One region of the Desulfitobacterium dehalogenans ATCC 51507 genome, then DNA from elsewhere that is predicted to be linked to it. Evidence: a T-box and tRNA genes for the amino acid it is inferred to sense, from the RefSeq annotation. Region 1 holds a T-box; the other holds one or more tRNA genes.

Region 1 (14,769 bases):
ATCAAGACGCTGGTATGGCTGGTTCCGGAGTCGAACCAAACATCCATGATATCTGTCTCTTTGCGGAAGGTTTTACCTCCGCAGGGACAGGTGAATCCTTCAGGCAAAAGCTCTGCAGCGGGACGGGCAAACCAGGCGTCGGACCCTTCCTCACGGAAGATATCCTGAACCTTAGCAATGGTCTCATCGGTAATGATCTCTTTCCCGCAATCTTCACAGTAGAAAATGGGAATGGGAACACCCCAGGTCCGTTGCCGGGAGATACACCAGTCTCCCCGGTCAGCTACCATGTTATAGATACGGTCCTTGCCCCAGGAAGGAATCCACTGAACCTTGTCGATTTCCTCGAGGGCCGCTTTGCGGAATCCGTCGATGGAAGCAAACCATTGTTCTGTGGCCCGATAGATAATGGGGTTATTACAACGCCAGCAATGGGCATAGCTATGCTTTATTTTATCCTCATGAACCAAGGCATTGAGACTTCTTAGATCTTCGATAATAACCGGGTTCGCTTTGTCCACCTTCATGCCCGCATAGGCCCCGCCTTCAGCGGTGAACTTCCCTTGATGATCCACAGGGCAAAGTACGGGAAGCCCATATTCTTTACCGACATTAAAGTCATCTTCCCCATGTCCGGGAGCGGTGTGAACGCAGCCTGTTCCTGCTTCCAGGGTAACATGTTCACCCAGAATGAGTACAGAATCCCGCTCAATGAAAGGATGCTTACAGATAACACCTTCCAGCTCTTTGCCTACGAAACGCTTTTCCACAGGGAGCTCAAGCTGCCAAAGGGAACGCAAGCTCTCCAGCATCCCTTCCGCGACGATCCAATGCTCCTTCTCCACTTGAACCTGAGCATAACTGAACTCCCCATGCAAGGTGATGGCCAGGTTAGCGGGCAAAGTCCAAGGAGTAGTGGTCCAGATGATGACAAAAGTGTTTTCATCCGTAAGAACCCCTTTCCCTTCCTTAACAGGGAACTTGACATAGATGGCATCGGAAGTCTTCTCAGCGTATTCGATCTCCGCTTCTGCCAGAGCCGTCTCACAAGAGGGGCACCAATACACCGGTTTTAATCCTTTATAGATGTACTTCTTGCGCGCCATTTTGCCAAAGACTCCGATTTGTGCAGCTTCATACTCTTTTTCCAGAGTTATATATGGATTTTTCCAATCTCCCCGGACACCTAGCCGTTTGAACTGCTCCCTCTGAATACCGATGTATTTTTTGGCATACTCTTTACACATCCGGCGAAATTCCACGACAGAAACAGAATGGCGATTAACACCTAATTTCTTAATCACCTGCTGCTCGATAGGCAGACCATGAGTATCCCAACCTGGAACATAGGGGGCATCGAAACCCGCCATGGTTTTGTATTTGACAATAATATCTTTAATCACTTTATTCAAAGCATGGCCAAGGTGAATATCACCATTGGCGTAAGGAGGGCCATCGTGAAGAACAAACTTCGGCCGTCCTGCCCGGGCTTTTTGCACCGTTGCATAGATATCTTCCTCTTCCCATTTCTGCAAAATTTCCGGTTCCCGCTGAGGCAGGTTTCCCCGCATGGGGAAGTCTGTCTCAGGCAAATTCAGTGTATTCCGGTAATCCATAATTAAAATTCCTCCCAATCTTAGTCTTTGTTCCTTGCTATACGCGGCCTTAGAGGTGTACGTTCACCCCAGCAGCTTTACCTTTCATCCTCTGCCGGCGCCACCCCACCGCATCCATAAGCCATGGGAATCCGGTGGATATAAAAAATCCCGCACCCAAAAAAGGGACGGGATATCACTCGCGGTACCACCCTTGTTGCCATATTCCATGGCCACTCGGAGGTCCTTTAACGGGGACTAGGCGGAAAGCTTACTCTTATTTCAGCACTTCACTCTAAGGGGATACTCCTTGATTTTCCTCACAGGCTTTCACCATTTCCTGCTCGCTTTAGAGGTTCCAGCAAGGACAGTCCTTATCAACGCTGTTCTATATGAAAATTGTTTAGAGTTTATGAATGATACTTATAGAATATAATGCCCAAAAAGGATGGGTGCTTAATCATTTAACACCTTACGAATGATGGTTACAAGTTTGGCCTGACCTTCCAAATCAACTGGCTCTCTCATAAACAGGCAAAGAACGGGAACTTTCTTCTCTTTCCAAGCCAGGGTTGTTTGATTGAGATCATCCCTGTTTAAGTTTAGTTGATAGGAGTCTGCCTCAGAGGATAAACCGACGACCACACCACGCTGCTCCATTTCATCCAAAGCATGAAAGGCACGGTCCAATAAGTCATCGCTCCCAGCCATGAGGATGTCTCCGTCTCGATAAGGACCAGGTTCCGCTTTACCAATATAGATGACCTGTACTTCCTCTTGATTCTTCAAAGAGTCCGGCGAAGAGGTTATCTCTATTTCGTGGCGACCTAACTTCCCTGTGAAAGAACCTTGCTCCTCTTCATGTAATCCTAATCCCTGCACAAGAAAGTCGGAGCCAAGCTCCGAATACAAAATGCACTTCATGCGAAATCTTCTTCCCCTTTAAAGAAAACTTGGCTTGTGCCAAGCCTGCATAGGCGCAGGCAAAAGCCTTAGTTGCACTTATACTTTTTAAGTGCAAAAAATGTCTAGATTTAATTCTAGCACAATCACTCATTGTTTCGCAAGCATTCAAGAAACACGATCTTTTTCAAAAGCTTCCGCTAAGTCAAGTTGGGCGAGCAAAAAGGATTTCAATTGGGTGCGTATCATTTCCCGGCGCTTTTGTAGCCCTTCAATCTCCTCGTTCACTTGATCAAGCTTCTTCTGAGCCTCGTTCATGCGCTTAGCTTTCTCTTGTTCAGCTTCCTTCACGAGGAGCTCAGCCTCATGCCGTGCCGCTTGCTTCACATCATCGGCAGTCTGTTGAGCCAACACCATGGTTTGCTGCAAAGTGGACTCCAACTGCCTATACTGCTTTAACTCCGCTTCCAGACGCTGAACTTTGTCTCTCAGCTCAAAATTCTCAGCATAGACTCCCTCGAATTCTTTACTGACGCTTTCTAAGAACTTATTCACTTCCTCGGTGTTATAGCCGCGAACCCCTTTGCGGAACTCTTTATTTTGAATATCGATGGGAGTTAATGCCATAATTATCCTCCTCTTAGTGCTTATGAGGTGTATAAAGTATGATGTTCCATGCAATTCTCCCCTTGCGGGTCTCTTGAAACTCGATTAAACGCATACGGCCATAACCGCGGCAGGATAGAATATCCCCAGGCTTCACTTCCATATCAGCTTTGGAAACCAGCAGATCATTCCGTTTAACTTTCCCCTGTTGAATAAGCTCCTGAAGCACAGTGCGGGAAACATTAAAACCGCTGGAAGCCACCGCATCAATACGAGAAGATGCGGCTGTAATACGCCGCTCTTTCCCCTGTTCCACCGAAACCTCTACATCTCCCTCCACGGCCTCCACACGAATCCGTTCCCTTCCCGCCTTATCCCATTGGCTAAGAAGAAAATCGGAAATATCTTGGGCAACGGCAACAAGGCAACTGTGTTCAGTGAAACGTATATCCCCGACAACTTCCCGTTTCAGGCCCAAACCTATTAATGAACCTAAAACCTGCCGATGTTCAAGCTTGCCCCGGGGATCAACCGGGGTCGCCCGCAAAGTCCGGATCTCACTGGGGATGTTATCCAGGACATCAGCATCCTCTCCGATGAGAAACCGCACTCTTTCTGAATCGGGAAAGCCACCCTCCGGTCGAAAAGCAAGACCTTCCCGCCGCAGAATCCCCTCCAGCCAATTGCCCAAAGCCTGTCCGAGAAAAGGAGTCCATACCGGCTTTGCCTTTTTCAGAGCCTCATTGCACAAATCCAGCAAATGAGCCCCTTCCAGCTTTTTCTCCTTTTCTGTCCAAAAACTCAGGACACTGCGATCAATACCATATCCCATAGGATGACCACCCCTACCTCATCATTAAAAGTCTGAATAATCCCGGCAGCAGAGCGGAGCGAATAATCATGATCGCAAAATAGGCAAGAATCGGCGAAATATCGATGGAGAAGCCTCCCCCCCCGAACTGAAAACGCCGAAAGGGCTTTAACAGCGGCTCCGTAATATCGTAGAGCATACGCACAAAAGCATTATAGGGCAAATTGGGAATCCAGGATAACAAAGCACGCAGAATAATAGCGTACATAAGGATCATCAGAACCGTATCCGTGACTTGATAAACGAAAAGTATAATAATCACTCCTTATTTTGTGAGAGACCAGAAGAAGCCCTTCTCTTTAAAATCATCTTTCATCTCTCCGGAGATATCCACATTGTTGGGCACAAAGAGAAAGATGCCATTGCCGACTTTTTGCATATTACCACCTAAAGCATAAGTAGCACCGCTGACAAAATCCACAATCCGCTTGGCCAAATTGCGCTCGGCATTTTCCAGGTTGACGATAACTGGACGGCGGTTCTTTAATTGATCGGCGATGTTTTGAGAGTCTTCAAAAGCCTGGGGTTCTATGACCACCACTTTGATTTGTTTTTGAGTATGAATACTGACCACCTGGGCTCCTTTGCGGCTGCCGCTCCCTCTGGTCTCTTCGCGAATCTCTTCCTTCTCCTCTTCTTCTTCGAAATAATCGTCCTCATAGTCTTCATCCGCGAAACCCATAATACCAATAACTTTGTCAAATAACTTAGCCATTGTTCATCGACCTCCTTTAATATACTCATTGGTGGTATCTATTCGTTCTCCAAAGATTTGTCTTCCTACCCGGATTATAGTGGACCCTTCTTGAATGGCCCACTCAAAATCCTGACTCATCCCCATGGATAGTTCTTTGAGGTTCACATGAGGCAGGGTCTTCTTCTCCAGCCGCTCCTTGAGCAGACGAAGTTGCCGGAAAAAGCCTTGAGTGTCCTCAGGTGAAGCATTTAATGCCCCGATGGTCATCAATCCATACACCCGAATATGCTTATAGCCTGCTGCCTCCGTCAGGAAATCCTCCACTTCCTCTTCCAGCAATCCTGCCTTTTGGGAGTCCCGGGCAATATTAACCTGGACAAGTGTGGGCCAGACAATATTCCGCTGAGCTCCTTGACTTTCCAGAGTTTCTAACAGGCTAAGCCTGTCCAGGGAGTGAATAAGGGTGACCCTCTCGTCAAGATACTTTACCTTATTGGTTTGCAAACGTCCGATTAAATGCCATTCACAATCCTTCGGAAGTTGTATTACCTTATCCTGCCACTCTTGAACTCTGTTCTCGGCGAAAAACCGCTGTCCTGCTTCATACGCCTTTTCAACTGTCCCGACGCTCATCGTTTTACTTACTGCCAGTAGTTTTATTGCGGATGGATCCCGGCCGCTTTTCACGGCAGCCTGATGAATCCTCTGCTGTACAGCAGATAGATTTCCAAATATATCCATTTTTACACCGTCCATCTTGTTTCAATTCTACAAAGAAGGCTTGTTTCCTGCCTATTTTATAATATAGGTCAGGATTGAGAAACATTTTTTAGATTCATGATTAACCCGTCTATCCCCATCCGGGGATTGGTGATGACGGGAATTCCATGGGGCAAGTTCTCAACACAAATGACCTGGTCGTTTTGGTCCAGGATTTTTACCTTACGGTACTGAATTGCCCCTTCCTTAACGATATAGACCCCTTGCTCTTCCCCTTTAATCCATAAACTGCTCTTAGGAATAAGCACTCCGCTGACTGGGGGCCTTTGTACAAGGGAAATATCCTGAAGCCTCTGTCGGCTGGTCCCATTGATATATTGGTTAAATTGGACAACCAAACCATGGGGTTCATCCAAGAGCCGCAAAATCTTAGCATTGTAGCTCTGATCATTGATGATCAACTTAATGCTCTTCCCCACCTCATACTCATCTGGATCAACCTTAATCACCGCCACTGTAGGCTTGAGATTATTGACGATCTTACCGATGACTCTCCCTGCTGCAACGTTGCCGCTGTTCTGAGGGGGTTGTACCTCCTGGTCTTCCTGAGCTGTGGATAAATCCTGGGTTGGTTGAAGAATTTTACCCACATCCATAGCCAACAGATTTTCCGGTGTCAAATAAGTTTCCAAGCCATCAATCACGGAAAATACAATCCCACCACTGGGTGCATAGATGGGATGAGCGGAAGGAGAGGTCTCCTGTCCCAATGCCAGCCCTCCGGACTGAATTCTGGCGATAAGGTCTCCCTTGCGTACTCTTTCCCCTTCCTTAACCAAAAACTCCGGTGTTCCTGCACCAGGCGCTTTAAGCAAGACCTCTTCATTAGCAAAAACTGCTGAAACGGTCTGGAGATGTTCAATACTCCCCTGCCTTGCTATATCAACCTTAAGTGATCCCGTTAGGAAGCTGGAACGGTAAACCCATCCTAGAGAACCTAGGAGAAGAAGAAGAAAAACTCCTACGCCAAACACTCGAATAACCTTATAAATTCCCCTCCTTGGACTCCTCTTCATTCTTTTTCTCTCCATTTCCCGTTGGTAATTCGCAGATAAATACCGAGCCTGACCCCAGTTCAGAGGCCACCGTAATTTTTCCTTTGACTCCTTCGACGATATGCTTGACGATACTTAAGCCCAGCCCTGTTCCCCCTTGTTCCCGGGAGCGGGCCTTATCCACTCGGTAAAAGCGTTCAAAGATCCGGGGCAGGTCCCCTTCTGGAATCCCACATCCTGTATCGCCGAATTCTAATAAAATCTTTCCGTCATCATGAAAAGCATGTAACCACACTTTTCCTTTCACTGTATATTTTACAGCATTTTCCATAAGGTTGAGAAGTACCTGGCTTAATAAATCTATTCCTATACCAACTTCCGGCAGATCTCTGGGGATTTTAATTTCCAGCTCGATTTTTTTGGCCTCAGCATAAGGCTCAATCACCGGACGTATCTTCTCATAAGCCTCTTGGACTTTGCTCATGCCCTGACCCGAGTCCTGTCGTTGATTTTCGATTCGGGAAAGAGTGAGCAACTCATCCACCAATCGCTGTAAGCGCAACGTCTCCTTATGGATGATATTTAAAAAACGCTCCCGCAAGTGAGGCACGTCCGACGCCCCATCCAGCAGAGTTTCTACAAAGCCCTTAATCGAGGTTAAAGGGGTTCTCAGCTCATGGGATACATTACCGACAAACTCCGTCCGAAGCAGCTCCAGGCGGCGAATTTCCGTAATGTCATAGCACACAATCACTGCCCCCTGAGAGCGGACCTTCTCTCCGGTTATAGGACTGACCTGTGCCCGAATAATAAGCTTGGAATCGGTAACCAGCTCGATTTGGCCGGAGATACCCTTTTCCAAAGCTTGAGTCACAAGGTCTTCCAGCTCCTCAAACCCGTATAATTCACTAAAGTGTTTATCCCGGACAGCCTCCTGCTCTCTGCCGAAAAGCCTTTCGGCCGCACGATTGAGCAATACAATACGTCCCACATGGTCCAGGGAAATAACTCCTTCCTGCATACCGGCAAGAATGGCCTGGATCTTCTGAGCTTCTTGTCGATTGTTCAACATGCTGAGATTGACTTGCTGACCCAAGTTAGTAATCGCTCTCGATAGGGTTCCTAATTCATCGGAATCCTCTGGATGATGGGCCGGCCGAAACTCCTCTTGAAGAATCCCTGCAATCGCATCATTAATTTTTCGGATTCGCCTTTCAAATTGGGAAGCAAAGAAGAAAATTATTCCCCCGGGGAGAAGAATCGCCAAAACTATCGCCAAAACATCGATATCCATACGAATCCCTGTTTGTACTTGAGCACCCAGCCAGAAAAGCAGTATTGAAAGGGAATTAACCAACAGATAAAGACCTAACACAAGCCACTTAATCTTCATGTTCTATCCTTTCAAACGATACCCAATACCGCGCAATGTTTCGATATATTCAGGATTAGAAGGGTCTTTTTCGATTTTTAGTCTGAGATGCCGCACATGGACATCCACTGTTCGCGTATCTCCAGCATATTCATATCCCCAAATTCGTTCAAGAAGCTCATCCCGGGTGTAGACTTTCCCAGGATAGGCCGCCAGGACACGCAGTAATTCAAATTCTTTCGGAGTTAATTCTATGTGCTGTCCTCGAACGGATACTCGAAAACGGTCCAAATCAATATGCAGATCCTGCCGAACGATATCGTTGTTCTCTTCGGAAGGCTTTATCCGCCGCAGCCTTGCCCGGATTCTTGCCACGAGCTCCCGCGGGCTAAAGGGTTTCGTAATATAATCATCGGCTCCGATCTCCAGCCCCAATACTTTATCTATCTCTTCCCCTTTTGCTGTCAGCATAATGACCGGCAGATCGGCAAATCTGGGCATCTTGCGGATTTGATTCAATACCTCAAGACCGCTTATGCCAGGAAGCATAATATCAAGGACTAAAAGCTCCGGTTGTTTCTCCTCAAGGATATGTAATGCTTCAGAACCGTCCGAAGCGATCAATACCTGGTAGCCTTCTTTTTCAAGGTTAAATTTAAGTAGTTCTTGAATTGGTTCTTCATCATCAACCACCAAAATTACGGCCACAATTATTCCTCCCTTTTCGGTAACCGGCGAATCCAACCTGCCATCCGTCCTGTATGTGGACCCTCAAGGCGATGAGAAAAGAAAGAGTCCGTATGACATGCTGTACACTCCCGGGCTATCCATAGCCTTTCCCGGGGTATCCCCGCTTCCCTCAATACCATCTCATTGGCAGCCTTTATGTCCAGTAGTGCATGTCCACTTCTGCCTGGTCTTATAAAAGGCATCTGGGTAAAGTTTTTGGCAAACTCGTCAATAACCCGTTCATCCACTTCATAACAGCAGGGCCCAATACTTGGTCCGATAGCTGCCCAAGTCTCATCGGGTTCCCCTCCCAGGCGTTGAAATTCCTCCAGGATCTGACCAACGATCTTCCTCGAAGTTCCTTTCCATCCGGCATGAGCAATTCCTACAGATTGAAGGCGGGGATGGTAAAAGAACACAGGAACGCAGTCCGCAAAAAAGGCCATCAGGCCGGTATGGCACATCGTGTACAATCCATCGACCCCGACAATCGCGCTATCCAGGGACTCGCTTCCTCGTCCCCCGTCCTCTTCTTTAACCTGGTGAATCCTGGTTCCATGGACTTGTTCCCCAACAGCAACCTGGGATGGATGAACATCCCATTCCTTAAACCATAAATCACGATTGATCTGTACTTTATCGGGAGCATCCCCAACATGGAGCCCCAGGTTCAGGCTGGCATAGGGTGATAAGCTTACCCCTCCCCAGCGTGTAGAAAACCCAATCTGAATCCCCTCCGCTTCCCAGCAGGGAATGGTAAGATAGGTTAGGCCTTTTCCCTGACGCCAACTCCAAGTCATCGAATTACCCCCATACGATTCTCAATTTTAACTATACCATAAAGTTCCGGGGGGATGTACTCCCCAAAAGTCCTATCTTTATACGATTTAAGCCTTCTGAAGGCTGCATTGCCCTTCAGAAGGCTTTCTCTATCTCTACAGATGTCTATTGCCATTACCGACGGTCGTCCACCAGGGAATTGAACTCCGGCAAATCCGTCGCATCCACTAAAATGACATCCACCCCGATTTTTTTAACCCGCTCCCAGGGAACAAGGATATCCTCCGTCCGTCCCCCAAAGAAACCCCAGCTCCGGGAGGCGCCCTGCACTACGATCCCTTTAATGGAACCGCGTTCAAGGTCCAGATCCAGGTCTTTAATAGGACCTAACCGGCGACCGTCTTTAATATTAACTATATCCAGTAAGCGCAGCTCAGAGATCCGCATCCACTATACCTCCCCTCTCTCCATATATATTCCATGGAAAGAGGGTTTATACTATGGCTGCTATTCTTCCTTAAAATTAACATATATTGCTCAGGTCAGGTCATTAGGCCACTATTTTCGAGTCTTTTTCAGGACTCCGTTTGCCTCAATGCAGGTACGTTTCACCCCCTGCTGGTGCCGGCGCCCCTTCAGACATACTTGCGCATATGCCCCAGAGCCGCCTTCTCCAAACGGGAAACCTGGGCTTGAGATATCCCGATCTCATCGGCTACTTCCATCTGAGTCTTGCCATGGAAAAAGCGCAGAGACAAAATAAGTTTCTCCCGTTCACTCAGACGCCGCAGGGCTTCCCGTACGGCAATTCCCTCCAGCCAACTGTTATCGGAGTGCTTCTCATCCCCGATCTGGTCCATCACGAAAATGGGATCTCCCCCATCATGATAGATGGGCTCGAACAGAGAGATGGGTTCCTGAATAGCATCCAGAGCAAAAATCACTTCTTCCCGGGGAAGAGTGAGTTTAGCCGCAATTTCCGACACCGTTGGTTCCCGGGAACACTCATTAACCAGCTGATCCCGGACTTGGAGCGCCTTATAAGCGATATCCCTAAGGGAGCGGCTGACCCGAATCGGGTTATTGTCCCTTAAATACCTGCGAATCTCTCCGATAATCATCGGGACAGCGTAGGTCGAGAACTTGACATTCTGGCTTAGATCAAAATTATCAATAGCCTTCATCAAACCGATACAACCTACCTGAAAGAGATCATCCACATACTCTCCGCGATTGGTGAATCTCTGAATCACACTGAGAACCAATCTTAAATTACCATAAATCAACTTCTCCCGAGCTTCTTTTTCCCCGCTTTGATAGGCAACAAACAATTCCTTCATTTTTGCGCTACTAAGAACAGGCAATTTTGAGGTGTTCACTCCACAGATTTCTACTTTGTTTAAAGCCATTTGAGCACCCTCCAAGCCGATTTCTCCTCTGTGAGGATAAGTCAACTAAGCTCAGATAGAGTCTAAAACTCCACTGAAGCAAGTTTCCTTTATTCTTGGAAGAGTATGCCCGATGGAGTTGAAACTTATTCCAAACGGATAAATTCTTTCCTCAAGCGACGAATAATCCGTTTTTCCAGCCGAGAAATATAGGATTGGGATATCCCCAGCCGATCGGCAACTTCCTTCTGGGTTTTTTCCTCACCATTGTCCAAACCAAAGCGCAATTCCATAATCAGTTTTTCCCGATCCGTCAGTCTGGCCATAGCCAAATGCAAAAGCTGACGGTCCACCTTCTCTTCCAGCGGACGGGAAATAATATCGTTTTCCGTCCCCAATACATCAGAAAGTAAGAGCTCATTGCCGTCCCAATCAATATTTAAAGGCTCATCAAAGGATACCTCGGTTCTCGTCTTGTTATTGCGGCGCAAATGCATAAGGATTTCATTTTCGATGCAGCGTGAAGCATAGGTAGCCAGCTTAATTTTTTTCTGAGGATCAAAGGTGTTGACCGCTTTGATCAGCCCAATGGTTCCAATGGAGACCAGATCCTCTATACCTACCCCCGTATTCTCGAATTTGCGGGCAATATACACCACCAAACGCAGGTTTCTTTCGATGAGGATATCTCGGACACTCACATCCCCCCGTTCAAGGCGTTCTAATAATTCCCCCTCTTCATCCGTGCTCAGGGGGGGAGGCAGGGCTTCACTGCTCCCTACATAATAGATTTCCCGCCAATCGGTAAACTTGGCTATAATCATTGATTTAATTTTCAATACCCATAATTTGAAACGTTCTACTATCCTTCTCATCAGCTTTCCTCCGCTCCTCGAACATGCTCTGAGTGCAGCAAGGCCTGATAGGCTCTATCCGGACTAAGAACCTGCTGCACGAAAGCTAAGGTTGCTTTCATTTCTTTCGGTTCCGGCAAGGATGTACAAACCACCCTTTGGGGCCGGATACCCAGAAGCCAGCTTCTATGCCCTACTCCCTGGTAAGGGATAAAGGCACATTGTTTAATCCACAAAGAATCGGACTGCCAAAGCCAAGGCCAGGGATCGTCCAGATCCCGCCAGGCTCCTTGCAAAACCGGGAGCAGCTCTTCCGGCATCCCGGCGACCGCTGCTTCCTCTTCGACTAAAATTACTGGGTACCCGGTCAAAGGATCCCGCAATTGATTCCCCGTATCCAGCAAGGCTTTCACCCTGAAGGAATTCCCTTTACCCATATCAATCTCAAGGTCATAGATAAAGGATTGTTGCCGGGCCGCTGAACCTAGAATTTGATGCCACGCTTTTTGAGTAAACCACCATAATCCTGCAACCAAGGGCAAAATCCAAAGATTCTTCAGCCCAATCCGCAAAGAACCCCCTATCCTGCCGTCGAAGCTGATCCAGCCCCATAAGGCGTAGACAAGCCCACCCAGTCCGGCTGATAAGACCCAAAATATCAGGAGAGTCTTGAAATATAGCCTAAATCCCCGATAGGGATAGGCCAGCCAAACCATCAGCCAAGGAATAAAATATTTGCTCAAATCAAAAAGCAACGAGGCTGGAACATAGGCAGATAGAATGACCGGAATTTCTCCAGCGATTACTCCCGCCGCAATTCTCTTGCCTCGAAAGGGAAGATTCGATAGTCGGGCAGCGAGGATTAAGAGCAAGGCATCCATACTCCCATTCACTAAAAGATCAAGATCCAAATACCTCTCCATGACTCATTGCAGCCCTTTCAACCATCTCTCCCAAATTATACCGAAGATGGTGAATAAAAGCTGTCGTAATAGGTGGGAATATTTAGGAAAACTATTGCGACTGGTGACGCATAATCGCGGTTAAGCAAACTTCAGCAGGTTAATAATTTCCATCATCCGATGGTGCTGCAATAGCGACATAGGGCTTGAGGATAATCGACAGACGCCAAAATTGCTAAAAGGGGTGGAACATTGAATTGCCAGGCAACTCAATGTTCCACCCCCAAAGCCATACCATAATACAATCCTCAGATTAGTCCAACACGACCTTACCTTAAACAAATGACTTGTTATATTCCTAAATATGCTTCTTTGATATGTTCATTGTTCAATAGTTCCTGACCCTGACCTTCCATGATTACCCTGCCGTTCTCCAAAACATAGGCCCGGTCGCACATGCTTAAAGTCTTGGCCACATTCTGCTCGACCAGCAGAACAGTGACACCCTGTTGATTGATTTCTTTTACTATATCGAAAATCTGGCTTACCAACACCGGCGAAAGCCCAAGGGAGGGTTCATCCAGGATAAGTAAATTCGGCAAAGCCATTAATCCTCTGCCTATAGCAAGCATCTGTTGCTGGCCACCGCTGAGATTCCCCGCTTCCTGGTTTTGCTTTTCCTGTAAAATTGGAAATAAGTCAAAGACCTTTTTTATAGTCTCTTTACGTTTGGCTTTAGCCTCAGGAAATAGCGATCCCATTTCCAAATTCTCTTTTACGGTCATTTCCGGAAAAAGACGCCGTCCTTCAGGGACATGAATAATTCCTTGAGCAGCAACTTTGTAGCCAGGCAATTTGGCAATATCTGTGCCCATAAACTCTATAACTCCGCTTTTATTTGTTACGATTCCCGAGATTGTGTTTAAAATGGTTGTTTTACCAGCTCCATTGGCACCAAGAAGTACCACAAACTCCCCTTTTCTGACTTCAAAGGAAACATCCCATAAAACCTGCAGATCTTTGTAGGATGCATTAAGGCTCTTTACTTTAAGCATGATCATCACCTAAATATGCTTTAATTACCTCAGGATGACTCGCTACCTCCTGCGGTTTTCCAATCGTGATTTGGCTGCCGAAGTTTATAGCCAAAATGCGGTCAGAGATACCCATCATCACCTTCATGATGTGTTCGATAATGATTATTGTCATTCCCGAATCTCGGATCTTTTTGATGATGGCTATTGCCTCTTCTGACTCCCTCGGATTTAGGCCTGCACAGGTTTCATCAAGCATAAGCAATTCCGGTTCCGTGGCCAGGGCCCTGGCAATTTCCAGCCTTTTGCGCAGTGCTAAGGGCAAGCTTTTCGCTTCATAATCTTTAAACTTAGTCAGTCCACAGAAATCCACGATCTCCTCAGCCTTGCTTTTTGCTTTTGCCGTGCTATTGGTGCGTAGAAATGCTCCTACCATAACATTTTCCTGCACGGTCATCCGTTTTAAGGGTTTAACAACTTGAAATGTTCTCCCTATTCCTAGGTCGCATATATCATGGGCCGGCACCTGGTCAATCCTTTTCTCTTTGAAGTATATTTCTCCTGAAGAAGGGGGAAAAAAACAACTGATAAGATTGAAGACGGTTGTTTTGCCGGCACCATTAGGACCAATAATCCCTAAGATTTCTCCCTTTTCAACCGTGAAACTCAGGTTATTAACGGCGGCTACGCCCCCAAATCGCTTAACAATGTTTTTTGCTTCAAATAGACTCATGTTTAGTCCCTCCCGGCCAGCCTTTCTTTTGCCTCAATAGTCGCCCAAGGTTGGTGAGTGCCCCGATAATCCCATTAGGCATAAACATGATGATTATGCACACAAGCATTCCAAAGACCAGAACATTAGCCGCTCCAAGGGTTGCGCGAAACAGTTCTCCCAAAATTATATAAATTGCTGCGCCAATAGTAGGTCCCCAGGTTGTGGCAGGCCCCCCCAGCATAACAACCAGAATTATCATAATTGAGACGTTGACTAAATTAAACGCAATTTTCGGATCTATAAAAGATACATAATTCATATAAAACGCTCCAACCAATCCTGTAAAAAAGGCACTGGGTAGGAGGGCAATTATTTTATAGGTCGTCGTCGGAATTCCCAGAGAAGTTGCTGCATCCTGGTCTTCCCTTATGGAAACCAGATAATAGCCTATTTTAGAGTTAACAATCTTGTAAGTGGTCATAATCGTTAAAGCCAAAATTGCTAAGCCTATGTAATAATAGAAAACTTTTGAAGTAATTTCCGGCATA
Region 2 (14,769 bases), 140 kb from region 1:
CTTCAGTTCCCCTTCCAAAAGGAATTCTACAGAGTCCACATCCTTAAGGGTGGTTAAGGAGTTGACGATGCTGTAAAGGACCATCTGTTCTCCTGTGGCGCCCCCCTCAAAGTTTTCTCTGAAGGAATTGGACAGATTAATGGTGGCGACACCGTCTTTAATCTTAACATCCAGAAGTTTTGTTTCCTTGGGGAGGGGAGCCACCAAACCCGAAGGGGGATTCGCGAACTCTTTGAACATCTCAGCAATGACTTCCTCGCTCGATTTTTTTGCAACGTTTACCGTCCGGTCAGTTGGGACCAGCCCTGTCGCATCCGATGTAGGGAAATACATCGTAACCTCCACAGTCTCCGTAGGAGCCGGTTCAACTGGGTCAGGGTTTTGGGGATCTGTTACATTGGCAGGAGGGGGAGATGGAGGCGTATTTTTCGTGGTGTCATCGGATCCACAGCCTACTAAGCCAAAGGTTAAAAAGAATATGGAAAATGCGATAATCAAAGAGCGGAATTTAGCGTTACACATAGGATCGTCCACCTTTCTGAGTCATTTTTTAGTTTAGCATAATGTTGTGACTTGACTCATCTATGTATAAAAATTAGCCATTAATTCATTTTAGCACGAAAAGAAGAGGAGGAAAAGCGATCAGCCGCGGCTGGCGGTAAGAAGGAAAGAAAAAGTCGAAATGAAGGAGGAAATAGTTAAGGAAGGTAGAATAATATTTATAGACCCTAAATATATCTAGAATATATATTGTACACCAAAAAAGTCTGATTTTAAAGAAAGATTTTATAGAAAACTTGGCTGGTGGCAAGCCTCTGGCGCAGACAGCTGCCTAGTTGCACTTATTCAGGAGGAAAGTATGCAACGAAGTTATGCTTTACGAAAGTGAAAAAGAGGATTCTTGAGTTTTTTGGCGAAACAATAAATGTATTATTATCTTGACAATCTGTCAAAAATATGGCATAGGGGTGGCGAATTACAATCAGTGGACTATAGAATTCCTGAGGAAATCGTTGAAGAAGTCAGATTGCGTTCCGATATCGTGGATACAATTTCCGAATATGTACGACTTCAACGGAAAGGGAAGAATTACCTAGGCCTCTGTCCGTTTCATTCGGAAAAGACCCCGAGTTTTACGGTAACCCCGGATAAACAGATTTTTTATTGCTTCGGTTGCCATACGGGTGGTAATGTATTTTCTTTTTTAATGAAAAAAGAAAACTGGAATTTTGTCGAAACGGTGGAGCATTTAGCTCAAAAACACGGTATTGTTCTCCCGGAGAAAGAGCTTTCACCCCGTGAGAAAGAACAACAAACCCGTCGACGTCGTTGGGAAGAGATTCACGATTGGGCAACGGGTTATTTTCATGAAGTCCTATTGCATAAACCTGAAGGAGAGCCTGGAAGGCTGTACTTTAAGCAGCGAGGGATAGATGAAGAGACCATAAAGCAATTTCGTTTAGGGTATGCTCCCGAACGATGGGACGGACTGATTGAGGCACTCAGTGCCCGGGGAGTAAACCCCCAGGAGTTGGCTCAAGCCGGACTTGCCTTGGAACGAGACCATTCGGAAGGGAAATCCCGCGGCTTCTATGACCGTTTCCGGAAAAGGGTAATCTTTGCAATACTTGACTCGCGTCAAAAGACCATTGGCTTTGGAGGGCGAGTTTTAGATAATTCTACACCAAAATATCTGAATTCACCAGAGACTGCTTTTTTTAACAAGGGACATCATTTATATGGAATGCACCGAGCTCACCAGGGGATCCGGGAACACGGATTCGCTCTTCTGGCAGAAGGTTACATGGATGTTATCGCCTTACAAAAAGCAGGCTTCAAAAACGCAGTAGCCTCTTTGGGAACAGCCTTAACCCGGGAGCAGGCAAAATTGATCCATCGCTACACTGGGCGGGTAGTGATCGTTTATGATTCGGATCAGGCTGGAACTCAAGCAACACTTCGAGCGGGTGAACTATTGCGGGATATGGGTTTTCGGGTAGATATCTTAAGTCTGTCCGGAGCTAAGGACCCGGATGAATACCTAAAAACCTTCGGAGTGGAAGAATTTAATAAAGCGTTAGCTCAGGCAGAGCCCTATATTCAGTTTAAATATCAGATCCATGTCAAGACGAAACCAACTCTATCGGCTCCGGAGAAAGCAGAATTGGTCCGTGAATTAGCCTCGGATATTATAAAAGTGCAAAGTCCTGTGGAGCGGGAAGGGTATGAGCGGTTTCTGAGTCTGGAGTTGGGTTTAACTTTAGATAGGGTTCAAGCGGAAATTGCAGGATTTGACCGAAAACCTTCGAAAAGGGCCTCTGAAGAGGAATTATTTCCTAACAAACAGGATATTTCTGTAAAAAAAAGGGATAATATCAATAGGTGTGCAAATCCGACTCAAACTGGAGCATCAGTACCTGATGGAGTGATTCGAGCTGAGCAAGTTCTGTTACGTCTTTTGCTTGAACAATTGATTCCTGTCTCAGAATTCAAGGAACAATTCGAAGAGGGATTTTGGAAGGTAGCTTATCATCAGCAGATATTTGATTATATTGAAAAAGCACGCTGTATTGGAAAAGGAGCTATGCCCAGTATGGAATCCGACGCTTTGCAAAGCAAGGTAGCCCAACTCATGCTGGAAGATATGGAGCTATCCAATCCAGAACGACTTTTCCATGATTGTATTAAACAGATTCGTTCGATAAATGAAGAAGAAACTGTGGAAGAGCTTCAGGCTCGAATGGTTGAATTAGAAAAATCCGGCGATTTGACAGGTGCTTTAGCCCTGTTAAAAGAGATAGGAGAGCGGTTGAGAAGTGGCGAAAAGTAAGGTCATGAGCACACAGAAAAATGAAACCAAGAAGGGAGGGGAATCTATGAATGATGACCAACTAAAGGTCGATGCGGTGAAAGAGCTGATACAAAAAGGCCAGAAAAAAGGTTCTTTAACCTACCGGGAGATCATGGATACCCTCCAAGGAATTGAGCTCACAGCCGAACAGATTGACGAAGTGTATGAACAGATCGGCCGGATGGGGATTGATATCATCCCTGAAGCGGGTGAAGTGGAAGCATTGGAAAAGGCCACTGATGAAATCCCCGACGATGTGGATGACCCTGATGCTGAGGAAGAGGTGGATGTGGATGTGGATCTTTCCATTCCCGAAGGGGTAGGGATTGATGATCCTGTCCGTATGTACCTTAAAGAGATTGGTCGAGTTCCCCTTCTTACGGCAGAAGAGGAGATTGAACTGGCCAAACGCATGGAACAAGGGGACGAAAGTGCTAAACGCCGTTTGGCAGAAGCCAATTTGCGTCTTGTTGTCAGCATCGCCAAACGTTATGTAGGCCGGGGGATGCTTTTCCTGGATTTGATTCAGGAAGGTAACCTGGGACTGATTAAGGCTGTGGAAAAATTTGATTATGTAAAAGGCTTTAAGTTCTCAACCTATGCCACATGGTGGATTCGCCAGGCTATTACTCGAGCTATTGCCGATCAGGCAAGAACTATTCGAATTCCTGTGCATATGGTGGAAACCATCAATAAGCTGATTCGGGTATCACGCCAGCTCCTGCAGGAATTAGGACGTGAACCAACCCCCGAGGAAATTGCTGTTCAAATGGATATTTCAGTAGAACGGGTCCGGGAAATTATGAAGATTGCCCAAGAGCCGGTATCCTTAGAGACGCCCATTGGAGAAGAAGAAGATTCCCATTTAGGGGACTTCATTCCTGATGAGGATGCCCCGGCGCCCTCGGAGGCGGCTTCCTTTATCCTGTTAAAAGAACAGCTGGAGGAAGTATTAGAGACTCTGACTCCCCGGGAAGAGAAGGTTCTGCGTTTGCGTTTTGGTCTTGATGACGGTCGTACCCGGACTTTGGAGGAAGTAGGCCAGGAATTCGGCGTAACTCGGGAACGGATTCGTCAGATTGAGGCCAAAGCCCTGCGGAAACTTCGTCATCCCAGCCGCAGCAAGAAGCTTAAGGATTACCTTGAATAAGAACCAAGGGGATAGGTCAAAGGCTTCTCACTATTTAGAACAAAAAAACATCAAATATAAGCTTGACTAGCTAATACGAATCTCGTATAATAAACTCTGCAAAGGGCATTCCTCGATAGCTCAATGGTGGAGCAACCGGCTGTTAACCGGTAGGTTGCAGGTTCGAGTCCTGCTCGGGGAGCCATTTTTTTATTGGGCCTATAGCTCAGCGGTAGAGCGGCCGGCTCATAACCGGTTGGTCCCAGGTTCGAATCCTGGTGGGCCCACCACTATAACAATGGCCCGTTGGTCAAGCGGCCTAAGACACCGCCCTTTCACGGCGGTAACACGGGTTCGAATCCCGTACGGGTCACCACTTAAGAACGAATGTAGCGAGATGTATTAAGCATCTCGCTATTTTTGTTGAAAGGAGTTAACCTATGGCTGTTTCCGTAAATTTGGGACCACGCCTTCAACGTGTGGCGGCATTTGTTCCTGAAGGTTCCCGGCTGGGGGATATCGGGACCGATCATGCTTATTTACCGATTTTCCTATGGGAGAATAAAAAGATTATAAAGGCTGTGGCAGTGGATGTTCATGAGGGACCTTATCGCTCCGCTTGCTCAGCTATCGAAAGCCGAGGGTTGCAATCGGTCATTGATGTCCGGTATGGGGATGGATTAAAGCCCATTCAGGTAGGGGAAGTGGATACTCTCACTTTAGCCGGAATGGGCGGGAATACGATGCTGGAGATTTTTGCCGCCCGGCCGGAAGTTTTGTCTCAGGTTAATGACCTCATTCTCCAGCCTCAAGGAGCTGAGGGGAAAGTGCGCCTGACCTTGCTGCAAGCAGGCTGGCAGATGAAGCAGGAAGAGTATGTAGCTGAAGAAGGCCGAATCTATGGGGTGATGCATTTCTCGCGTCGGGAAGGATATGCCTTGGAGGAGCTGCAGCGCAAAGTACAAAAGTGGCAGGATCTGGTTTGGGGGGCGTTAGGTGATTCCCAGTGGAGTGAAAGCCTTCTTACAAAGTGGATCTGGGAATTTGGTCCCCTTGCTTTAGATTCTCCCAGTGAAGAACTTAGAGTGCTGATACTGGAGCAGATACAAACACTGCGGAGAACTAACCATGAAATGCAAAAGTCCAACCAGGAGAAGGTGCAAAAGCGCATTCAGGAGTACGTCATGTCCATCAAAGTATTGGAGGAGTTGGAAAAATGCCTGTTTCCGTTGGTTTAATTGCTCAAACCATTGAAAAGATTGCCCCCAAGGCTTGGGCCGAGGAATGGGACAATGTAGGGCTGTTGGTGGGGGATTTTGCTGCCCCTGTAGAGCGAATTCTGGTAACCCTGGATGCTACTCCGGAAGTCCTGCAGGAAGCCCGGGAAAAGGATGTACAACTGATCATAGCCCATCATCCCATCCTGTTTAGAGCCCTGAAAAATCTCCGCTCTGACAATCAAGGAGCAAGATTACCTATCCAAATGATTCAATCGGGAATCGCCTACTATGCAGCCCATACTAATTTGGACCAATCTTCCTTGTCTTCCAGCTGGAGTCTGGGAAGGGCTTTAGAACTGGAAAAGATGGAGCATTTTAAAATATCACATACAGAAAAGCTTGTTAAATTGGTTGCCTTCATTCCTAAAGACCATGCCGAGGAGGTTCGCCAGGCTCTCGTGAAAGCAGGGGTTGGGGAAGGGATCACAGACGGCCCCCATGCTTCTGAGTATGCCGAGTGCTTCTTTGCCGGAGAAGGAACGGGAATGTTCCGGCCTCTAGGAGAGGCTCAGCCCATCATCGGTGAGATTGGCGAACTGACGCGAGTAGAGGAGATAAGGCTGGAGAGCATTATCCCTGAGCACCGCATAGACCGCGTGGTGAAAGCTTTGAAAAAAGCACACCCTTACGAGGAGCCCGCTTATGATTTAATCCCTCTCTATAACACGGGAGCAAGCCGGGGCTATGGTATTATGGGTTATTTAAAAGAGCCCGAGAGTCTGGGTAGTTTTTCTCTTAAACTCTCTGCGAGTTTAAAAAAACTTGCTCCTATCTCCTTGGCAGAGGAACCTACCGTACGCATTTCTGGAAGTCCTGAGCAGACTCTTCGCAAAATAGCCATTGTCAATGGGAGCGGAGGGAGCTTTATCTCCAAAGCACTATTCAAAGGGGTCGACCTCTTGATCACCGGAGATGTGAGTCATCATGAAGCGTTAGATGCTCTTGAAGCAGGACTGTCCATCATGGATATGGGGCACTTCTGGGGCGAAATCCCTATGGTGAAGGCCTTGGCAGAGTATTTAAAAGGGGAAAAAGCTTTGGCAGAGGTTGAAGTGATCATCAGTGAAAAAATGAAAAATCCATGGAGAACGCTGAATACTTAGATTTTGTAAAGGCATTTCTATTGTTAAATAGAAGTGCTTTTTTTAACTCTAAAATCTTCTGTAATTGCTAATAACTAAAAAGAAATAAATAGCAAAATGCGAAGCATTCTATTAGCAAGAAAAGAGGGATTATTCTGAATATAAATTATTGACACACAAAGTCTTTTGTTGTAGAATAATGTCGTAAGGAAGTTGAAATTATTCCAAATGTTATAAAAAGAAAAGCAGTATTGTCTGGGTATTTTTAATAGAGTGATTGGAATCACGGATTTAAATACGAAAGCATGCTAAAGTGTAATTACTGAAAATTTCCTTTAATAACAATTCATTGTTTTCACTGCATTAAGTATATGGAATGGAAATATAAGGGGGACTACATTATGAGCCGTACAGAATTTTTACGTCTAGAACGGGACCGCATTTTGAAACAACTCTCTCAAGGTCCCGAGAATAAAGCAAAGTTGCTTACATCTCTGATGGATATTGATGCTGAAATGGAACAAATTCGTCAACCACAGAAGAGTTTTGCCAAAAGCTAAGTAGGTTGGAAATCAATCCATTTAAATCTATTTGACCAAAAGGTCAGAATCAAGTAAGATAGTTAAGCAAAGCCAATTGGATGGTCGCGGAAGTAAGAACCGAAAGGTTGCTTCTGAGGAAAGTCCGGGCTCCATAGGGCAAGGTGCTGGGTAACACCCAGTGGGAGAAATCCTAAGGACAGTGCAACAGAGATATACCGCCGATAGCGGAAGTTAGTCCTGAGACTGACTTTTCGAGTAGGTAAGGGTGGAAAGGTGAGGTAAGAGCTCACCGGCAGCCTGGTGACAGGCTGGCCCTGCAAACCCCACTTGGAGCAAGACCGAATAGGGAGACTATGAAACGGCCCGTTTTTGTCTCCGGGTAAGGTCGCTTGAGGCCGTTGGTAACAACGGTCCTAGATAGATGATCATCACCTTCTGAAAGGAAGGTACAGAACCCGGCTTACAGATTGGCTTTGCACTGCATTTTACCGATGAGTTTAAAAACTTTCGAAAATAGTCCTCTTCGTGAGATTTCACGCTGGAGGGCTTTTTTGTATTGGAATGCTTGATTGGCATGCTTAATTGGTATGGGTATAAATATTAAGGCGCAGAAGTTTAGGTCTTGAATAGATCCACGCCAGCGGGAGAAAGCTATGTGCAACTATCTTTCTGGAAGGTGTAATTAATATGAAAGCAATCGTCTATGAAGGAGTTCGAGATGTGAAGGTCAAGAATGTTGGGGACCCGGAAATACAAAAACCCGACGACATCATTGTCAAGGTTACATCCACAGCCATATGCGGCTCGGATCTCCATCTTATTCATGGTATGGTCCCTAATATGCCTGAGGGATTTGTCCTTGGCCATGAGACCATGGGTATCGTGGAAGAGGTAGGCAAGGATGTCTATAAGGTCAAAAAAGGAGAACGGGTCATCGTTCCTTTTCCTATCGCATGCGGGCATTGTTGGTACTGTGAGCATGACCTATGGAGTCAATGTGATAACGCGAACCCGGAAGTGGAATCGGGAGCGTATTTTGGCTATAGCAGCACCTTTGGGGGTTATGATGGAGGACAGGCAGAGTATCTGAGAGTTCCTTATGCTAACGTGGGACCCAGGGTGGTTCCGGAGGAGTTAACCGATGAGCAGGTCCTCTTCTTAACAGATATCCTACCGACCTCTTACTGGGGAGTGGAAATCGGTGGGGTAAAAAAGGGTGATACAGTGGTAGTTCTGGGGTGTGGACCGGTAGGTCTATTGACTATCAAATGGGCCATTTTCCAGGGGGCCAAACGAGTCATTGCTGTAGATCACATTAGCTACCGGTTGGATCATGCCTATAGGCATTACGGGGTGGAGACTATTAACTTTGAGGACCACGACAACACTGGAGAGTATATTAAGGAGATAACTCACGGAGGTGCGGATGTGGTTATCGACTGTGTGGGTATGGATGGAAAAGCATCCACCCTAGAGAAAATCGAGACCTTGCTTAAACTCCAGGGGGGATCTAAATCTGCCATTGAGATTGCCACTCAAGCGGTAAGAAAAGGCGGGACCGTAGCTTTGGTAGGTGTCTATGGGTCAAAATACAATCTATTTCCTCTAGGGGATTTCTTCTCCAGGAATATCACCTTGAAGATGGGGCAATGTCCGGCTCACTCCTATGTGGATTCTATCTTGGGATTAATCAAAACAGGCCGATTCGATGCAACGGATATCATTACTCATCGGCTTTCTTTGGATAAAGGAGAACATGCTTATGAGATTTTTGATGAGAAAAAGGATAACTGTATTAAAGTTGTGTTGAAACCATAGGAATGGAGATTTAACTCAAAAGTTAATATAAAAAGGGACGGACCAAAGTTTTTTTGCTTTGAGCCGTCCTTGATTTTTACTTAACCTCAATCTTATCTACATCCACGGCATGGTCAGCGACCACGACTAAACCTGCATTGCCTTTAAGGCTGGGATCATTGACCACAGTATAAGGCTTGCTGTGCTTGCGAGCGATTTTTATATATTTATCACGATATCTATAAGCCAAATCCCCGTTAAGGAGAAGGCGTATGGCACGAGGGTCCTTAAGCGCTTCCTCGATTTCGGGATAGACATGATTATCCTCCACTTGGTTTTTCGTCAGCAACCGTATTATCCGTTCGCGGAACTGACCAAGGTGCTGCACTTTCTCATGATGTTTGAGTTCAGGCGTTCCGTGCAGGCCCACCATAAGACGTTGTTCGAGTTCGCTTTGCTTCTCACTCATACATAGATCCCCCCTTACACAGGATAAATAACCTTCTATAGAGTGCCCTGATTATCCTTCTTCTATAGGAAATCTAAATGATGGATTCAGAAATCTTGCGATGGACTTTAGCCAGACGGCTATTGCGAAGGTAGAGAAGAAAGTCTGCCGAGACCATAAGAAGGTTCAGTATATAAAGGTAGATTACCAGATCATACTGGTAAAAGAGCTTGTGCAGGATGCCTGCGATATAACCGAAGATGATGATAACGAGAAAGAAAGGGCTTTTTCCTTCCATGGACCGGGATATATAGGATTTGTAAATGGAAAAAGGCCATGCGGCTCCAAAACTAAGGAGCATAAGGGCTTCAAAGATACTCACACAAACGCCTCCTAGGGGAATAGTATGCAGTTCATGCTTATTTTCATAGAACTCATTCTTAAATTATACACTTGTTCCAGAGAACTGTCTCCGGAATTTAGATATTCGAAATATTGCGAACCTTCCTGAAAACCTATATTCTATTGTCAAAGTGGGAATGACAGGTTTACACTTAAAAAAGATAGTGCGCACATATTGCATAAATGATGGCAAGAGCATGCAATACTTAAGAGGTGTAAGGAGGGAATTTCTATGAAGATCAGCACTACTGCACAGGCAGGGGCACTGGAATCCAACGATGTACTGGTGACAGTGATGCCCAATGACCAAGGTGGAGTTCAAATTCAATTAGAAACCAAACGAGTCATCTTCAAGCAATTCGGTAAACAAATCGAGGAAGTTGTGCGAGGCAAGGTGTCTGAAATGGATGTGGATGATGTCATCATTAAAGTCCAGGACAAAGGCGCTTTGAACTATACCATTCGGGCACGAGTTCAGACGGCTTTGGAAAGGGCGCTTGCTTCTGGAACGCGTGATTAATTTTTATAGCCTGATTTTGAAACGATGTTTAGCTTAGCTTTTTAGGGTTTTCTTATGAAGGGAGACGCTTTTAATGATGAAGAGAAGAAGAAGCCTTTTGATACTATCCGGAAACAGTCCGAAAAGCATGCAGGATGCACCTGTGTTTGAACCTGATGTGGTTTTGTTCGATTTGGAAGAAAGAGTCCTTCCCCAAGAAAAGGATAGTGCCCGTCATCTGGTCAGAGAAGCACTCAGCTTCTTGGACTACTCTAAGGTCGAGGTCATGGTCCGGATCAATCCTCTGGACACAGAAGAAGGGCAAAAGGATATGGAGAGTATCCCCCGGGTAAAGCCGGGGGCGCTGGTTATCCCTAAGGCCAATCCGGAAATCATCCGACAAGTGGATAGTATACTTGCGGCTATAGAAAGTGAAGAGGGATTTCTTAAGGGCGGTATTGAATTGATTCCTGTCCTGGAAACGGCTCTTGGTATAGAGACTATGAACACCCTTATCAGGATTTCTCCCCGGGTTACCGGGGTATGGCTTAATGCCGAGGGTCTCATGGCCGAGTTTGGAGCAAAACGCACAAAAGAAGGGGATGAACTTCTTTATGTCCGTGGCCGAGTGGGCATCGCCTGCCGGGCAGCTGGTATCCATGCCATCGATACCTGTTTTACTGATAGCAATGATAACGAGGGTTTGGAGAAGGATGCCTTAACGGCGAAAAGACTGGGCTTTACAGGCAAATTAGCCCTGGATGGCCGCCAGATTGATACCCTGAATACCATCTTCTGATACAAAAGGATCTAGAGAAGGGAAGAAAATGCTATGAAGAATAACCTTGGAAGAGAGATCCCGGATTACATAGAAGGCTACGGAACAGTCAGACCATTCATGGGGGCCTTTGCCAATTATGGTGAACGGGCTAAGGCTTCAGTGACTCTGCGCTCGGTTAAACCTGGCGAGAAGAAGCTGCTGGCCACTATTGAAGAAGCTCTGGATAAAGTGGGAATCCAGGATGGGATGACTGTATCCTTTCATCATCATTTAAGGAATGGAGATTATGTCCTTAACCAGGTGATGGCTGCTATCGCCAAACGTGGGGTCAAAGATATCCATGTGGCGGCAACAGGGATTTTCCCCATTCACGAGCCCCTTGTGGAGTATATAAAAAAGGGAATCGTGACTAAGATTTCCGTCAACTATATTTCCCCTGGGCCTGTGGCTAAAGCTATTTCCCAGGGTTTCCTGCAAAAGCCCGCCGTGTTTATGAGCCATGGAGGACGTCCTCGGGCGATTGAAAGCGGGGACCTTCATATTGATGTAGCCTTTATTGCAGCTCCCACAGCCGACGCCTATGGAAATATCAATGGAGTGGGCGGACCTGCCGCTTGTGGTACCTTATCCTACGCTGTGGCCGATGCCTTCTTTGCGGATAAGGTCGTGGCGGTTACCGATCATTTAGCTCCATACCCGGCCTGTCCTATTGAGATTACCCAAGACTTTGTCGATTATGTGGTCCAGGTGGATTCCATCGGTGATGCCAATGGTATCGTTTCGGGAACTCTTACCGTGACCAAAGATCCTGTGGGGCTGCGGATTGCCAAAATGGCCGCTCAACTTATCAATGAAGCCGGTTATATCCAAAATGAAATGTCCTTCCAAACAGGAGCCGGTGGGACATCCTTAGCTGTAGCTGCTGAAGTACGCAAATTCATGAAGGAAAAGAAGGTGGTCGGGTCCTTTGCTGCCGGCGGAATCACAGGCTATATCGTAGACATGCTCAATGAAGGGCTGTTTCGAAACCTTTTCGATGTGCAATGCTTTGATCTGAAAGCAGTGGCATCCTATAGGGAAAATCCTCGCCATCAGGCCATGTCCGGTTCGCTCTATGGGAATCCTCATGACAAAGGAGCCATCGTTAATAACCTGGATATCATGATCTTAGGAGCCACAGAGATCGACACGGACTTTAATGTGAATGTGGTTACCGGCTCCGATGGGATCATCATGGGAGCTTCTGGGGGGCATAACGACACAGCAGCGGGCTCCAAGATCGCCATTATCGTAACTAATCTGACCAAGGGGCGGCTGCCGGTAATTAAAGATAGAGTCACGACAGTGACCACCCCTGGGGAAACCATTGATGTCTTAGTGACAGAGCGTGGTATTGCCATCAATCCCAGACGAACCGATCTTTTGGAAAAACTCAAGGATAGCAAACTTCCCATCATAACTATTGAGGAACTCAAGAAAATATCGGAAAGGCTGACAGGGGTTCCTGAAACTATCGAGTTCACTGAGCGGGTGGTGGCTGTGGTGGAATACCGTGATGGGACAGTCATTGACGTGGTAAGAGAACCCAAAGATTAAAGGAAAAAAATCAACAACTCTGGGTGGAAATGCAAGTTGCATCGCCCCGGTGAATAGGATATTATTATCTTAACGAAGGGTCGACAAAGTGCTAACAAGCACTGATATTGACTGGAGTTAGTCTTTCTAAAAAAGACTTAAAGATTCAAAAAGAATTGGAAAACTGAATACGTACTCCAAACTCCCGAGATTTACCTAAAAGAGAGAAAAAACGGTATAAGGGGCGTGTGCATTATGAAATTTCAAGACATGGGACGAAGCGCGCGTATTGAACTGGCGAAGATGGCGAAGCAATTGGGGATGAAGTATATCGGCTATAATCCCACAGCCCAGCAGGTTTCGCTGGAGTACAAAGGTAAAGGGGTTACTTACCATGTGGATGAGTTGGTTGCAGCCTACCAACAATCCAATCATATGACTTCATGAAAACTTAAATAATAATACAAAAAAGGGACTCTAAAAGTCCCTTTTTACGTGCAAATTAAAAGGCGCATACGGTTTTCAGCTCTTTTCACAATTAGCCATGAGCAAGCATGGGCTGTTGCATTAAATAAGCTGATTTGCGTTTGCGCCTCAAATGCATATTAATAGGCATACGTTTAACATTGTATGTGGTGGAGAAGGTAACAGGAAGTGGACGATAGGGTTCGACCACATCCAGGGCACGTGCTTCCTCAAAGGCACGGTACTCCTGCCAATGGGCATAGAATTCCTCCTTGCTTACATCGCATACCTCCCCTCCTGTCAGCTGGAAGAGATAACGATCGTTATCGGGGTCTTGGACATAACAGATGATAAGATTATCGTGGAAGTACAATAGAAATCCCACCTTCCTCTTAGTTTTAGTTAGCCTTTTGACCAATTATTCCTCTCTTGGTTTTAACATTAGTTTAACAAACTATTGATGAATTGAAAAGTGAAATATCCGACAAAATCAACCCACCCTTAAGCACTGTCCACTCGTAAGATTAAACTTCCGGGAAGAAAACTTCAAATAAACGGATTAATACTCGATTCCTGACGAACGATTTTTTTAAAAACCCCTGTGTCATCCCGAAAGAGTATCACTACCTTCAGATGACACAGGGGTAAATTCAATAGCTGTTTTCCCGCAGGTTTTGCACACGACTAAATAATTTATGCTGCAACGGCATCCTATTCAGTTATAATGGGATAGTGTTTGTTTATACCTTTACTTGCTTTTCGTAGAAGAATGAGGAGATCAGCTTAAAGCCCAGATGGTTCATACCAAAGAGATGTTCCGTGCTTCCGGTGAAGAGAATTCCTCCAGGATTCAAGGAGTTGGCGAACTTACGATAGAGCATGTCTTTGGCTTCTTCAGTAAAGTAAATGACCACATTGCGGCAGGCCAGAAGATCGAAGCCTGAATCAAAGCGATCGGTGAGAAGGTTTTGCCTTTGGAAGGTTACAGAGCGTTTGACCTGTTCTTTGATTTGGTAGCCGCCATCCACAGGGGTAAAATACTTCTTGATAATCTCCGGGGGAGTGCTGGCGAAATCAGCTTCCTTATAAATGCCTTTTTTCGCTTGCTCCAGGACATTGACATCAATATCAGAAGCCAAAATACTGAAACGAGCCTGAGGGAAGTACTCCATTAATGTAATGGCCATGGTATAAGGTTCCTGCCCGCTGGAACATCCTGCGCTCCAGATTTTTAAGGAGGGCTTCTTCTCAAGAAGCTTCGGGAGAATCACTTCTCTTAAGGTCTTCCATTGGTTGGTGTCCCGGAAGAACTGGGTGACATTGATGGTTAAATGTTTAAAAAAGGCGTCATACAATTCCTTATCCTGATCCAATGCTTTAATGAAGTCCGGGAAGGTCTTGTAACTATGAGAGGTCATAAAGCTCCTGATACGCCGCTCCATTTGATTTTGCTTATAAAAATTAAGATCGAGTCCGCTTTTCGGGTGGAAAGCTTTGATAAACCACTCATAAGTATTGGTATCTAAGTTTGCCAAGGAAGCACCTCTTTTCATCTCTATTAGCCTATTTAAATTCTAACTTTAAGCATAAAGAAGGAATTTTGCCCGGTCAAGATGAATCATCCAAATAGGTCAATGATAAGTCCGCGAATTTCATCGATTTGATTAAGAATCTCTAAAGGCTTAGCCTGTGTATCCAGCACTTTCTGCCCGAGTTCTTCAAGGGCTTTATCAATATCGTTGATTCGTGAGAGAACCTTAGGCCGTCCTTGGAAATCCCAAAAGGATTCTTCAGAGACCCGACGGCTTTGCCCGAAGGTTGAGCGTAAAAAGGATTTGACCAACTCTTTAAAATCAGATAAATCTCGCAGGGAGAAGCTTTCGGCCAATTGCTGGCCCTTCTTCTCCAGGCGGGTCAA

What was found. A T-box is a leader RNA that pairs with one kind of tRNA and senses whether it is charged. The one in region 1 lies ahead of ileS (isoleucine--tRNA ligase), so its partner is inferred to be a tRNA-Ile.
Region 2: it encodes a tRNA-Ile, which carries the amino acid that the T-box ahead of ileS (isoleucine--tRNA ligase) is inferred to sense. The anticodon was not compared.

The regions. Positions count from the first base shown of each region.
Region 1 covers NC_018017.1:3,423,185-3,437,953, forward strand. The annotation lists gene ileS (isoleucine--tRNA ligase) at 1-1,616, opposite strand, end outside; T-box leader at 1,777-1,985, opposite strand; gene DESDE_RS16580 (hypothetical protein) at 2,052-2,519, opposite strand; gene DESDE_RS16585 (DivIVA domain-containing protein) at 2,667-3,125, opposite strand; gene DESDE_RS16590 (YlmH family RNA-binding protein) at 3,139-3,936, opposite strand; gene DESDE_RS16595 (YggT family protein) at 3,950-4,237, opposite strand; gene DESDE_RS16600 (cell division protein SepF) at 4,241-4,690, opposite strand; gene DESDE_RS16605 (YggS family pyridoxal phosphate-dependent enzyme) at 4,694-5,413, opposite strand; gene DESDE_RS16610 (HlyD family efflux transporter periplasmic adaptor subunit) at 5,482-6,468, opposite strand; gene DESDE_RS16615 (sensor histidine kinase) at 6,437-7,840, opposite strand; gene DESDE_RS16620 (response regulator) at 7,844-8,527, opposite strand; gene pgeF (peptidoglycan editing factor PgeF) at 8,530-9,348, opposite strand; gene DESDE_RS16630 (YlmC/YmxH family sporulation protein) at 9,503-9,775, opposite strand; gene sigG (RNA polymerase sporulation sigma factor SigG) at 9,964-10,737, opposite strand; gene sigE (RNA polymerase sporulation sigma factor SigE) at 10,863-11,591, opposite strand; gene DESDE_RS16645 (sigma-E processing peptidase SpoIIGA) at 11,591-12,493, opposite strand; gene DESDE_RS16650 (ABC transporter ATP-binding protein) at 12,823-13,527, opposite strand; gene DESDE_RS16655 (ABC transporter ATP-binding protein) at 13,520-14,239, opposite strand; gene DESDE_RS16660 (branched-chain amino acid ABC transporter permease) at 14,226-14,769, opposite strand, start outside.
Region 2 covers NC_018017.1:3,562,558-3,577,326, reverse strand. The annotation lists gene DESDE_RS17355 (GerMN domain-containing protein) at 1-522, opposite strand, end outside; gene dnaG (DNA primase) at 926-2,830, shown strand; gene rpoD (RNA polymerase sigma factor RpoD) at 2,817-4,001, shown strand; tRNA gene DESDE_RS17340 (tRNA-Asn) at 4,111-4,185, shown strand; tRNA gene DESDE_RS17335 (tRNA-Ile) at 4,196-4,270, shown strand; tRNA gene DESDE_RS17330 (tRNA-Glu) at 4,281-4,356, shown strand; gene DESDE_RS17325 (tRNA (adenine(22)-N(1))-methyltransferase) at 4,421-5,218, shown strand; gene DESDE_RS17320 (Nif3-like dinuclear metal center hexameric protein) at 5,197-6,363, shown strand; gene DESDE_RS22145 (hypothetical protein) at 6,744-6,902, shown strand; RNA gene rnpB (RNase P RNA component class A) at 6,971-7,363, shown strand; gene DESDE_RS17315 (zinc-dependent alcohol dehydrogenase) at 7,572-8,702, shown strand; gene DESDE_RS17310 (YueI family protein) at 8,779-9,150, opposite strand; gene DESDE_RS17305 (hypothetical protein) at 9,224-9,511, opposite strand; gene citD (citrate lyase acyl carrier protein) at 9,764-10,051, shown strand; gene DESDE_RS17295 (HpcH/HpaI aldolase/citrate lyase family protein) at 10,125-10,829, shown strand; gene citF (citrate lyase subunit alpha) at 10,863-12,407, shown strand; gene DESDE_RS17285 (Rossmann-fold NAD(P)-binding domain-containing protein) at 12,642-12,833, shown strand; gene DESDE_RS17280 (hypothetical protein) at 12,925-13,224, opposite strand; gene DESDE_RS17275 (CheR family methyltransferase) at 13,592-14,386, opposite strand; gene DESDE_RS17270 (YaaR family protein) at 14,470-14,769, opposite strand, start outside.